3 regions of the Pseudomonas sp. 1152_12 genome follow, and region 1 is predicted to be linked to each of the others. Evidence: predicted binding sites of a transcription regulator. Region 1 holds the regulator's gene; each other region holds the start of a gene.
What was found. Region 1 encodes FliA, which starts transcription of late flagellar genes. Its sites were predicted from a motif close to CTAAAGTTTNNNNNNNNNNNGCCGNTAA; they were not measured.
Positions count from the first base shown of each region.

Region 2: the regulator FliA is predicted to act here: its motif matches at 1,409-1,436, upstream of FW764_RS13640 (flagellar protein MotY).
Region 3: the regulator FliA is predicted to act here: its motif matches at 1,725-1,752, upstream of FW764_RS07110 (methyl-accepting chemotaxis protein).

Region 1 covers NZ_VXCW01000002.1:405,100-408,375, forward strand. The annotation lists gene flhF (flagellar biosynthesis protein FlhF) at 1-70, shown strand, start outside; gene fleN (flagellar synthesis regulator FleN) at 176-1,009, shown strand; gene fliA (RNA polymerase sigma factor FliA) at 1,006-1,746, shown strand; gene FW764_RS04545 (chemotaxis response regulator CheY) at 1,915-2,289, shown strand; gene FW764_RS04550 (protein phosphatase CheZ) at 2,308-3,096, shown strand; gene FW764_RS04555 (chemotaxis protein CheA) at 3,108-3,276, shown strand, end outside.
Region 2 covers NZ_VXCW01000006.1:243,690-246,965, reverse strand. The annotation lists gene rnt (ribonuclease T) at 1-300, opposite strand, end outside; gene pyrC (dihydroorotase) at 297-1,343, opposite strand; gene FW764_RS13640 (flagellar protein MotY) at 1,500-2,408, shown strand; gene FW764_RS13635 (argininosuccinate synthase) at 2,538-3,276, shown strand, end outside.
Region 3 covers NZ_VXCW01000003.1:380,299-383,574, forward strand. The annotation lists gene FW764_RS07100 (NorM family multidrug efflux MATE transporter) at 1-617, opposite strand, end outside; gene FW764_RS07105 (LysR substrate-binding domain-containing protein) at 754-1,674, shown strand; gene FW764_RS07110 (methyl-accepting chemotaxis protein) at 1,849-3,276, shown strand, end outside.

The sequences.
Region 1 (3,276 bases):
GCCTAGCGAGGAAGCGATGGCCGATATGTTCGCCGACCTTTACCACCACCCGGAAAAGCGGGTGGGGTGAGGCAGGATGAACGCCGTGAAATGTACCTACATCGATGGTCTGCAAGCGATTCACGCGGCCAAGTCATGTAGCCTGCGTCTAAGCAAGACAAGGTAAAGAAATAAAATGGGCAGCATGCATCCCGTACAGGTGATCGCGGTGACCGGCGGCAAAGGTGGCGTCGGGAAAACTAACGTGTCAGTGAATTTGTCCCTGGCCCTGGCAGAGCTTGGCCGTCGTGTCATGCTGTTGGATGCTGACCTGGGCCTGGCGAACGTCGACGTTCTGCTGGGGCTGACACCCAAACATACCCTTGCTGATGTAATCGAAGGCCGCTGCGAGCTGCGCGATGTGCTGCTGCAGGGCCCCGGTGGCATTCGTATCGTGCCGGCCGCCTCGGGCACCCAGAGCATGGTGCACCTGAGCCCGGCGCAGCATGCCGGCCTGATCCAGGCGTTCAGTGATATTGGCGACAACCTCGACGTGCTGGTGATCGACACCGCCGCCGGGATTGGCGAGTCGGTGGTCAGCTTCGTCCGCGCAGCGCAGGAAGTATTGCTGGTGGTTTGCGATGAGCCCACTTCGATCACTGATGCCTACGCTCTGATCAAACTGCTTAACCGCGACTACGGCATGAATCGCTTCCGCGTGCTGGCCAACATGGCCCAAAGCCCGCAGGAGGGGCGAAACCTGTTCGCCAAGTTGACCAAAGTCACGGATCGCTTCCTCGATGTTGCCCTACAATACGTAGGTGCAGTTCCCTATGACGAGTGTGTACGCAAGGCTGTGCAAAAGCAGCGTGCAGTCTACGAAGCGTTCCCTCGTTCCAAATGCGCATTGGCGTTCAAGGCTATTGCCCAGAAGGTCGATACTTGGCCGTTGCCCGCAAACCCTAGGGGGCATCTGGAGTTTTTCGTCGAGCGATTGGTGCATCAGACGAGCGCAGGACCGGTGCTATGACAGCCAGCGGCTATAACCTTTACAAAAAGTCGGCACGTGACAGCCAGGGCGAGTTGATCGAGCGCTATGCGCCCTTGGTCAAGCGCATTGCCTACCATTTGTTGGCACGCCTGCCTGCCAGTGTGCAGGTCGAAGACCTGATTCAGGCCGGTATGATCGGTTTGCTTGAAGTCTCGACCAAATACGACGCGAGCAAAGGTGCGAGTTTTGAGACGTACGCGGGTATCCGTATCCGTGGTGCGATGCTCGATGAGGTGCGTAAAGGGGATTGGGCGCCGCGTTCGGTACACCGCAACACGCGCATGGTCAGTGACGCAATTCGCTCAATTGAAGCAAAAACCGGTCGTGACGCTAAAGATCATGAAGTTGCGGCCGAACTCCAATTGAGTCTCGACGATTACTACGGGATTTTGAACGATACCTTGGGCAGCCGCCTGTTCAGTTTCGACGACCTGTTGCAGGACGGCGAACACGAAGGGTTGCACGAGGACGGCGCGAGTGCTCATCTCGAGCCGTCGCGCGATCTGGAAGATGAACGTTTCCAGAGTGCGCTGGCGGAAGCGATAGCCAATTTGCCGGAGCGTGAGCGGTTGGTGTTGGCGCTGTACTACGACGAAGAGCTGAACCTCAAGGAAATCGGTGAGGTCCTGGGGGTCAGCGAATCGCGTGTCAGCCAGTTGCACAGCCAGTGCGCAGCCCGTTTACGGGGGCGATTGGGAGAGTGGCGCGCGCGCTGACAGGCAGTGTGGGGACACTGCAGACGCTACCGCGAACGCTTCAGGTTTTCGCGGGTTCGTACCGTGGTGCCCTGGGCAGTCCTTTTTGTGTAACGCCTGTTGATTGAAATGGCGCGTCCAAGTGCTGGGCGCGTTTAAGACTGCTTGGAGGTCGAATTGGACAAGAACATGAAAATCCTCATCGTTGATGACTTCTCAACGATGCGGCGGATCATAAAAAACCTGTTGCGTGACCTTGGGTTCACAAACACGGTTGAGGCGGATGACGGCATTACGGCGATTCCGATCCTCAACAGCGGGAGCATCGACTTTCTGGTAACTGACTGGAACATGCCGGGCATGACCGGTATCGACTTGTTGCGCCACGTGCGTGCCGACGAAAAATTGCGCAGCCTTCCCGTGTTGATGGTGACCGCCGAAGCCAAGCGTGAACAGATCATCGAAGCCGCCCAAGCTGGGGTAAACGGTTACGTGGTCAAGCCATTCACTGCACAGGCCTTGAAAGAGAAGATTGAAAAAATCTTCGAACGCATCGGTCATTGATGCTGCCACGGGGGAGCTATGGAGCATAAAGAATCATCGCAGGCGGATTTTGAGTCGACCCTGAAAAAGCATGCTCACCAGTTGGTCGAAAGCCTCGAAAAAGGGCAGTTCGGCGACGCCGTGCAGTTAATCCATGAGCTTAACCAGACCCGTGACCGCGGCCTGTACCAGGAAGTGGGCAAGCTCACACGCGAATTGCACAGTGCGATCGTCAATTTCCAGATTGACCCGCATATGCCCCAGGCCGAAGAGATTTCGCAGATCACCGATGCCACCGAACGCCTGTCGTACGTGGTCAGGCTGACTGAGGCGGCGGCTAACCGCACCATGGACCTGGTGGAAAACGCCACGCCGCTGGTCAATGGCATGGCCACTGAGGCGCAGGCTTTGAGCGTTGACTGGGGCCGCTTTATGCGTCGGGAAGTCGGGGCCGAAGAGTTTCGTGAATTGGCCCGTCGAGTCGAAGGTTTTCTGTCGCGCAGCGAACAGGAAAATCGCACGGTTGCCAGCAACCTCAATGACATTCTGCTCGCCCAGGATTACCAGGACCTCACCGGTCAGGTGATCAAGCGCGTGACCCAGTTGGTCACTGAAGTGGAAAGCAACCTGCTCAAACTGGTGCTCATGGCCGGCCAAGTTGATCGTTTTGCCGGCATCGAACATGACCGTGAGGCGATCCTCTCGGAAAAAGATCCACAAAAACATCTCGCCAAGGGTGAAGGTCCGCAGATTCATGCCGATAAACGTGAAGACGTTATGTCAGGTCAGGATGACGTAGATGACCTGTTATCCAGTTTAGGCTTCTAAGGAGCACCCACATGAGCTTCGGCGCCGATGAAGAAATCCTTCAGGATTTCCTTGTAGAGGCCGGCGAAATTTTAGAGCAGCTGTCCGAACAACTGGTTGAGCTGGAAAGCCGACCGGATGATGCGAACCTGCTCAATGCAATTTTTCGCGGTTTTCACACTGTAAAAGGGGGCGCCGGCT
Region 2 (3,276 bases), on a different contig from region 1:
CGCCATGCGCAGTGGGTGATCGAGCTTGATCCCGGTGAACTCCAGGGCTGCGGCTTCGATATTCGCACCTTCGAATGGCTCGACGCGGAAGAAGTGAGTGTGTTCCGGGAACACAAAACCCTGCTCATCCATGCCGATGGTCGTCGCTGCGATTTCCAGCAAGGCGTCGGTGGCGCAGTTGAAGCCGCCGGTTTCTACGTCAATGACAACCGGCAGATAGCCACGAAACCGCTCGGCCATCGGGTGACGGGAACCGCCACCACTGTGCTCGTGTTCGTCATCGTAATGGTCTTCACTCACTTGCTTTCCTCCAGCAGGCGCCAGCGCAGTGTTTCACCGGCGCGCAGCGGGATAACAGTCAGCTCGCCAAACGGCAGGCTGGCAGGGGCGGTCCAGTCTTCACGGACCAGAGTAATGCGGTCGGTATTCGCCGGCAGGCCATAGAAGCGCGGGCCGTTGAGGCTAGCGAACGCTTCGAGCTTGTCCAGGGCATTGCGCGCCTCGAATGCTTCGGCGTACAGCTCAATCGCCGCATAAGCGGTGTAGCAACCGGCACAACCACACGCAGCTTCTTTTGCGTGTTGGGCGTGGGGCGCGGAGTCAGTGCCGAGGAAGAACTTCGGGTTGCCGCTGGTGGCAGCGTCCAGCAGGGCCACTTGGTGAGTGTTGCGCTTGAGGATCGGCAAGCAATAGAAGTGCGGCCGAATCCCGCCCACCAGCATGTGGTTGCGGTTGTAGAGCAAGTGATGCGCAGTGATGGTCGCACCCACGTTGGCCGAAGCCTCGGTGACGAACTGCACGGCATCGGCCGTGGTGATGTGTTCGAACACCACCTTGAGCGTCGGGAACAGCTCGACCACACGGCGCATATGCTCGTCGATGAAGATCTTCTCACGATCAAACACGTCCACATCGCCACGGGTGACTTCACCGTGGATCAGCAGCGGCATGCCGACTTCAGCCATCGCTTCGATCGCCGGCAGGATCTTGTCGATACTGGTCACGCCGGAATCGGAGTTGGTGGTCGCACCCGCCGGGTATAGCTTGGCGGCATGGACAAAGCCTGTGGCTTTGGCCTGACGAATTTCTTCAGGCTGGGTGCGGTCGGTCAGGTAGAGCACCATCAGCGGTTCGAAGCGGCTGGCGGCCGGCCGTGCCGCGAGGATCCGCTGGCGATAGGCGTCGGCTTCAGCGGCATTACGCACCGGAGGCACCAGGTTAGGCATGATGATAGCGCGGCCAAACGTGCGCGCTACATCGGCCACAGTTTGAGGCAACGCAGCACCATCGCGAAGATGAATATGCCAGTCATCGGGACGCAGCAGGGTCAGGCGGTCGGACATTGGGGATTCCAGGCGGGTCAATCTGGTGGGAATGCTACCGGAAAAGACTCTTGCAGGCACTCGCTATCAAGTTTTGCAGGACGCTACCGATATCACTGGGTATGCCTTAACGACGTATGACGCCTTGAAGTGTTGTAGAAACCAGTGGAGCCTCCCGTGCGCCAGCATTACCTAGCCCTGCTCAGTGTGTTCGCCAGCCTGCCTGCGATGGCCCTCACGTTCCAGACACGTTTGGAGAACATTGAGTGGAAGGTGGAAGGTGACCAGTTTGAGTGCCGCCTGACCCAGCCGATCACCGATTTCGGCTCGGGTGAGTTCGTGCGTCGGGCGGGCGAGCAGGCGACCTTTCGCCTGAAAGCCTACAACGGCTCGCTGGGCGCGGGGTCGGCAACCTTGTTGGCTGCCGCTGCACCGTGGCAGCCGGGCCGGGGGGATATCAACCTCGGCGCCGTGCGTGCCGGTAGTGGCGATGTGCTCTTCAACAGCTCTCAGGCCCAGGCCGGGCGGCTGTTCACTGGGTTGCTGGAAGGGCGCAGCCCGACCGTGCGCCATTACGGACGTGACGGTGGCTACTCGGAAATCCGGCTGTTGCCGGTAAAATTCAACAAGGCTTACAACGACTATCAAGTCTGCACCACCAAGCTGTTGCCGATGAATTACGATCAGGTCAAACAGACCGAAGTAGGCTTCCCTGGTGGTGGCATTGAGCTGGACGCGGCTGCCAAGAAAAAGCTGGATGTGATTCTCGCGTTCATGAAAGCCGACCCCACGGTCAATCACGTCGAGTTGAACGGCCATTCCGATAACAGCGGCAACCGCCTGACCAACCGAGATCTCTCGCGCCGCCGTGCGCTGGCAGTCATGGACTACTTTAAAGCCGCCGGCATCCAGGAATCGCAGATCACGATGCGGTTCCACGGTGAAAGTTACCCACTGGTGCCCAACACCAGTGCCGCCAACCGTGCGCGCAACCGTCGTGTGAATATTCAGCTCGAACGCGTGGCAGCCCCCGAGAAACCGGCGCCGCAGGCCGCGGGCCCGAGCAATCCTGCACACACTTCATAAGGTGCGGCCATCGGTCGCCCGCTCGACATAATCTGTCGCTTTATCTTCATTTGCTGTCGCGCCTCTGTAAATTCACGGTTTTGGTCGGTAGAATCGACGGCTTTCCGTACAACCCCGTGGAGTGATGGCATGGCCGACGTAAACAAGGTCGTTCTCGCGTATTCCGGCGGCCTGGACACTTCGGTGATCCTCAAGTGGCTGCAGGATACTTATAACTGTGAAGTGGTGACCTTCACCGCTGACCTGGGTCAGGGCGAAGAGGTCGAACCTGCACGTGCCAAGGCGCAAGCCATGGGCGTGAAAGAGATCTACATTGACGACCTGCGCGAAGAGTTCGTCCGCGATTTCGTCTTCCCGATGTTTCGCGCCAACACCGTCTACGAAGGCGAGTACCTGCTGGGTACCTCCATCGCACGTCCGCTGATCGCCAAACGCTTGATCGAAATCGCCAACGAAACCGGCGCCGACGCCATTTCCCATGGCGCTACCGGCAAGGGTAATGATCAGGTGCGTTTCGAGCTGGGTGCCTACGCACTCAAGCCCGGCGTGAAAGTGATTGCCCCTTGGCGCGAATGGGACCTGCTGTCTCGTGAAAAGCTGATGGATTATGCTGAAAAGCACGCAATCCCGATCGAGCGTCACGGCAAGAAGAAGTCTCCGTACTCGATGGACGCCAACTTGCTGCACATCTCCTATGAAGGCGGCGTGCTGGAAGACACCTGGACTGAGCACGAAGAAGACATGTGGAAATGGACCGTCTCCCCGGAGAACGCGCCCGACAAACCACAATATCTGGAATTGACCTACCGCAACGGCGACATCGTCGCGCTGGATGGCGTCGAAATGACCCCGGCCACCGTGCTGGCGA
Region 3 (3,276 bases), on a different contig from region 1:
ATGCTGTTGGCGACGATCGCAGTTACCAGGCCGATGCCCATCAAGCCCAATTTGGGCAGGCCAAACATGCCTTCAATCAATGCGTGGTTGAGGAAGTAGTTGAGCACCGTACCGCACAGGCTAATCACCATCACCGGGGTTGCCTTGCCGATGGCGCTGGTAAAACCGCGCAAGGCCATGAAGCTTAGGTAGCCGGGCAGGGCGAACGGCAAGATGGTCAGGAATTGTCCTGCCGCGTGCACGTTGGTTTCGGTTTGGCCAAACATCAGCAGCACCGGCTTGAGGTTCCATAGCAGCAAGCCGGCGACCAAGGCCATCAGCCAGGCGAGCCAGAGCCCGGCCTGCGTCAGGCGGGTGGCGCCTTCGATGTCGCCGGCGCCATGGCGGATGGCTACAAGGGTGCCCACAGCGGCAATCACGCCGATGCAGAAAATCGCCACGAACGAATAGCTTGCTGCGCCCAGGCCGCCACCGGCCAAGGCTTCGGGGCTCAGACGGGCCATCATCAGGGTGTCGGTCAGCACCATCAACATGTGCGCCAACTGTGAGGCAATCAACGGCCCTGACAGCCGCAGAATGGCCCAGAGTTCAGTACGCACTGGATGCTGCATGATCATCACGCTCAAAAGTCAGAGGGCTGGGAAAGAGTCGATTCTCGGCGCTCTCCCGGCATTACACAAAAGGATAAATGCGATCGTTCGCATGATTAAAACTCATGATAGGGTTCGGTATTGCTCTGTCGGAGATTCATCCATGCCACGTCGTCTTCCTCCGCTGTATGCCTTGCGCGCATTTGAGGCGGCTTCACGGCACAATTCTTTCACCCGAGCGGCGGAGGAACTTTCGATCACGCAAAGTGCTGTCAGCCGGCATATCCGCACGCTCGAAGAGCACTTCGCCTGCCGCCTGTTCCAGCGCAGCGGTCGCAACCTGCAGCTCACCGAAGCGGCACGCCTGCTGCTACCCGGCGTGCGTGAGGGCTTCGCCGCCCTGGAGCGGGCTTGCCATACGTTGAATGCCGAAGATGACATTCTGCGCATGAAAGCACCGTCCACCTTGACCATGCGCTGGTTGCTGGCGCGGCTCAGCCGCTTCCGGGCGCTGCAACCGGGTAATGAGGTGCAACTGACCAGTGCGTGGATGAGCGTGGATGAAGTGGACTTCAACCAGGAGCCGTTCGACTGCGCGGTGTTATTGAGTTATGGGCATTTTCCGGCGGACTGGGAAGCCAGCTACCTATTCCCCGAACTGCTGATTCCGGTGGGCGCCCCGAACCTCCTGGAAGACGGGCCCTGGGATGTTACACGCCTGGCGTCCGCTGAACTGCTGCACCCCACGCCCGACCGCCGCGATTGGCGCAATTGGCTGGAGCGCATGGGGTTGTCGTCCCAGGTGTCACTCAAGGGCGGGCAGGTGTTTGATACCTTGGAGTTGGGCATGATCGCCGCCGCGCGGGGTTACGGCGTATCCATGGGCGATCTGCTGATGGTCGCCGAAGACGTGGCGCAGGGGCGTTTGAGCTTGCCGTGGCCGACGGCGGTTGCGAGTGGGGAAAATTACTATTTGGTGTGGCCTAAAACCCGTCCCGGCGGTGAGCGTTTACGGCGGTTGGCGGAGTTTCTCCAGGGGGAGGTCAAGGCCATGGAATTGCCCCAGGTCGAGCGCCTGGATTGACGCTTTGCAGTCCGTTCGGGCAGTCGTTTGCGCGATACCCCTGTGAATCGCTCAAGTATTGCCCGCGCCCGCCGAAAAGGTGTGTTGGAGCCTGTGTGCCAACGTTTCCCACTCGATAATTTGCCGAGCTGTGCTATGAGATCAGGATGATCCTGGCCTCGGCCAGGAGCTGTCATGTCTCAACCTCGTGCTCGGATTGCCTCCCAGTTAGGCCTCGCACTCGCCGTGATTCTGGCTGTCGTCATCAGCGGCAGTACGATTTTCGCCCTGCGTTCCCTCGACTCAGCCAACCTCGACACCCGCGAGGAACACCTGGCCAGTGAGGCTCGCTTGCTCGCCGACCAACTCAATACCTTCCACAGCACCTTGCGCGAAAGTACCCAGCGTTTGAGCGGGCTGTTTGAAAAGCGCTTCGGCGCCGGTTTGAGCCTGCGTGGTGAGCAGCAGGTCACGGTGGCAGGCGTACAGACGCCGAGCCTGTTTCTGGGCAGCGTCCTGTTGAACAACGATTTCGATGAGGTCGATGAATTCAAGGACACCTCCGGCGGTGTAGCCACCGTATTCGTGCGCAGCGGCGAAGACTTCATCCGCATCAGTACATCCCTGGCCAAACAAGACGGCAGCCGCGCCATCGGTACGGTCCTGGACCACCAGCATCCGGCTTATCAACGGCTGCTCGCCGGGCAGAGTTATGTCGGCCGAGCTGTGCTGTTCGACCGCTCCTACATGACCCAGTACACCCCTGTGCGCGATGCTGCGGGCAAGGTGATTGCGGTGCTGTTTGTCGGTTTCGACTACACCGATGCGCAGAAGGCCCAGTTCGATAATCTCAAGCGCTTCCGTATCGGCCAGACCGGCTCTCTGGCCCTGTTGGACGAACAGAAACACTGGCTGGTGCCACCGTCCGGTGTGCAGGCGCTGGACCAGGCAATCCCGGTGATGCTCGACCTGGCCAAGAGCCCAGGCAAAGGCAGCTTCTGGAGCGACAAAAACGAAGATTTCTACAGCGTCTCGGTACCGTTCGACGGCGGCCCGTGGGCGGTGGTGGCGAGCATGCCGAAGTCTGAAATCCGCGCGGTGACTTGGGCGGTGGGTATTCGCCTGGTGATCGGCAGCGTATTGGCGATGTTGCTCGCGGTGGGTGCGGCGGTGTGGCTGCTGCGCAGCAAATTACAGCCACTGAGTGATTTGGTGCGCCAAGCCGAAGCCCTCGGTGCGGGTGATTTGAGCGCGCGCCTGAATGTGTCCAGCCATGATGAAATCGGCCAATTGGCGCGCAGCTTCAACCAGATGGGCGAGGCGCTGTCGACGATGGTTTCGCACATTCGAAAAGCGGCGGAAGACGTTAACAGCCGTGCTCAGGCATTGTCCGGCTTATCTGGCGGTGCCTATGAGGGCATGGAGCAACAGTCCGGTGAGATCACCAGCATGGCCGGTGCGGTGGAAGAGTTCAGCGCCACCTCGCTGAATATCGCGGACAACATGGGCAACACCGAGCGTTTGGCCCAGGAAAACGCGCAGCAGACCCGTATTGGCCGTACCTCGATGCAGGAGGCGTCGTCGTCCTTGGAACATATCGCCGCCGCGCTGAACAGCACGGCC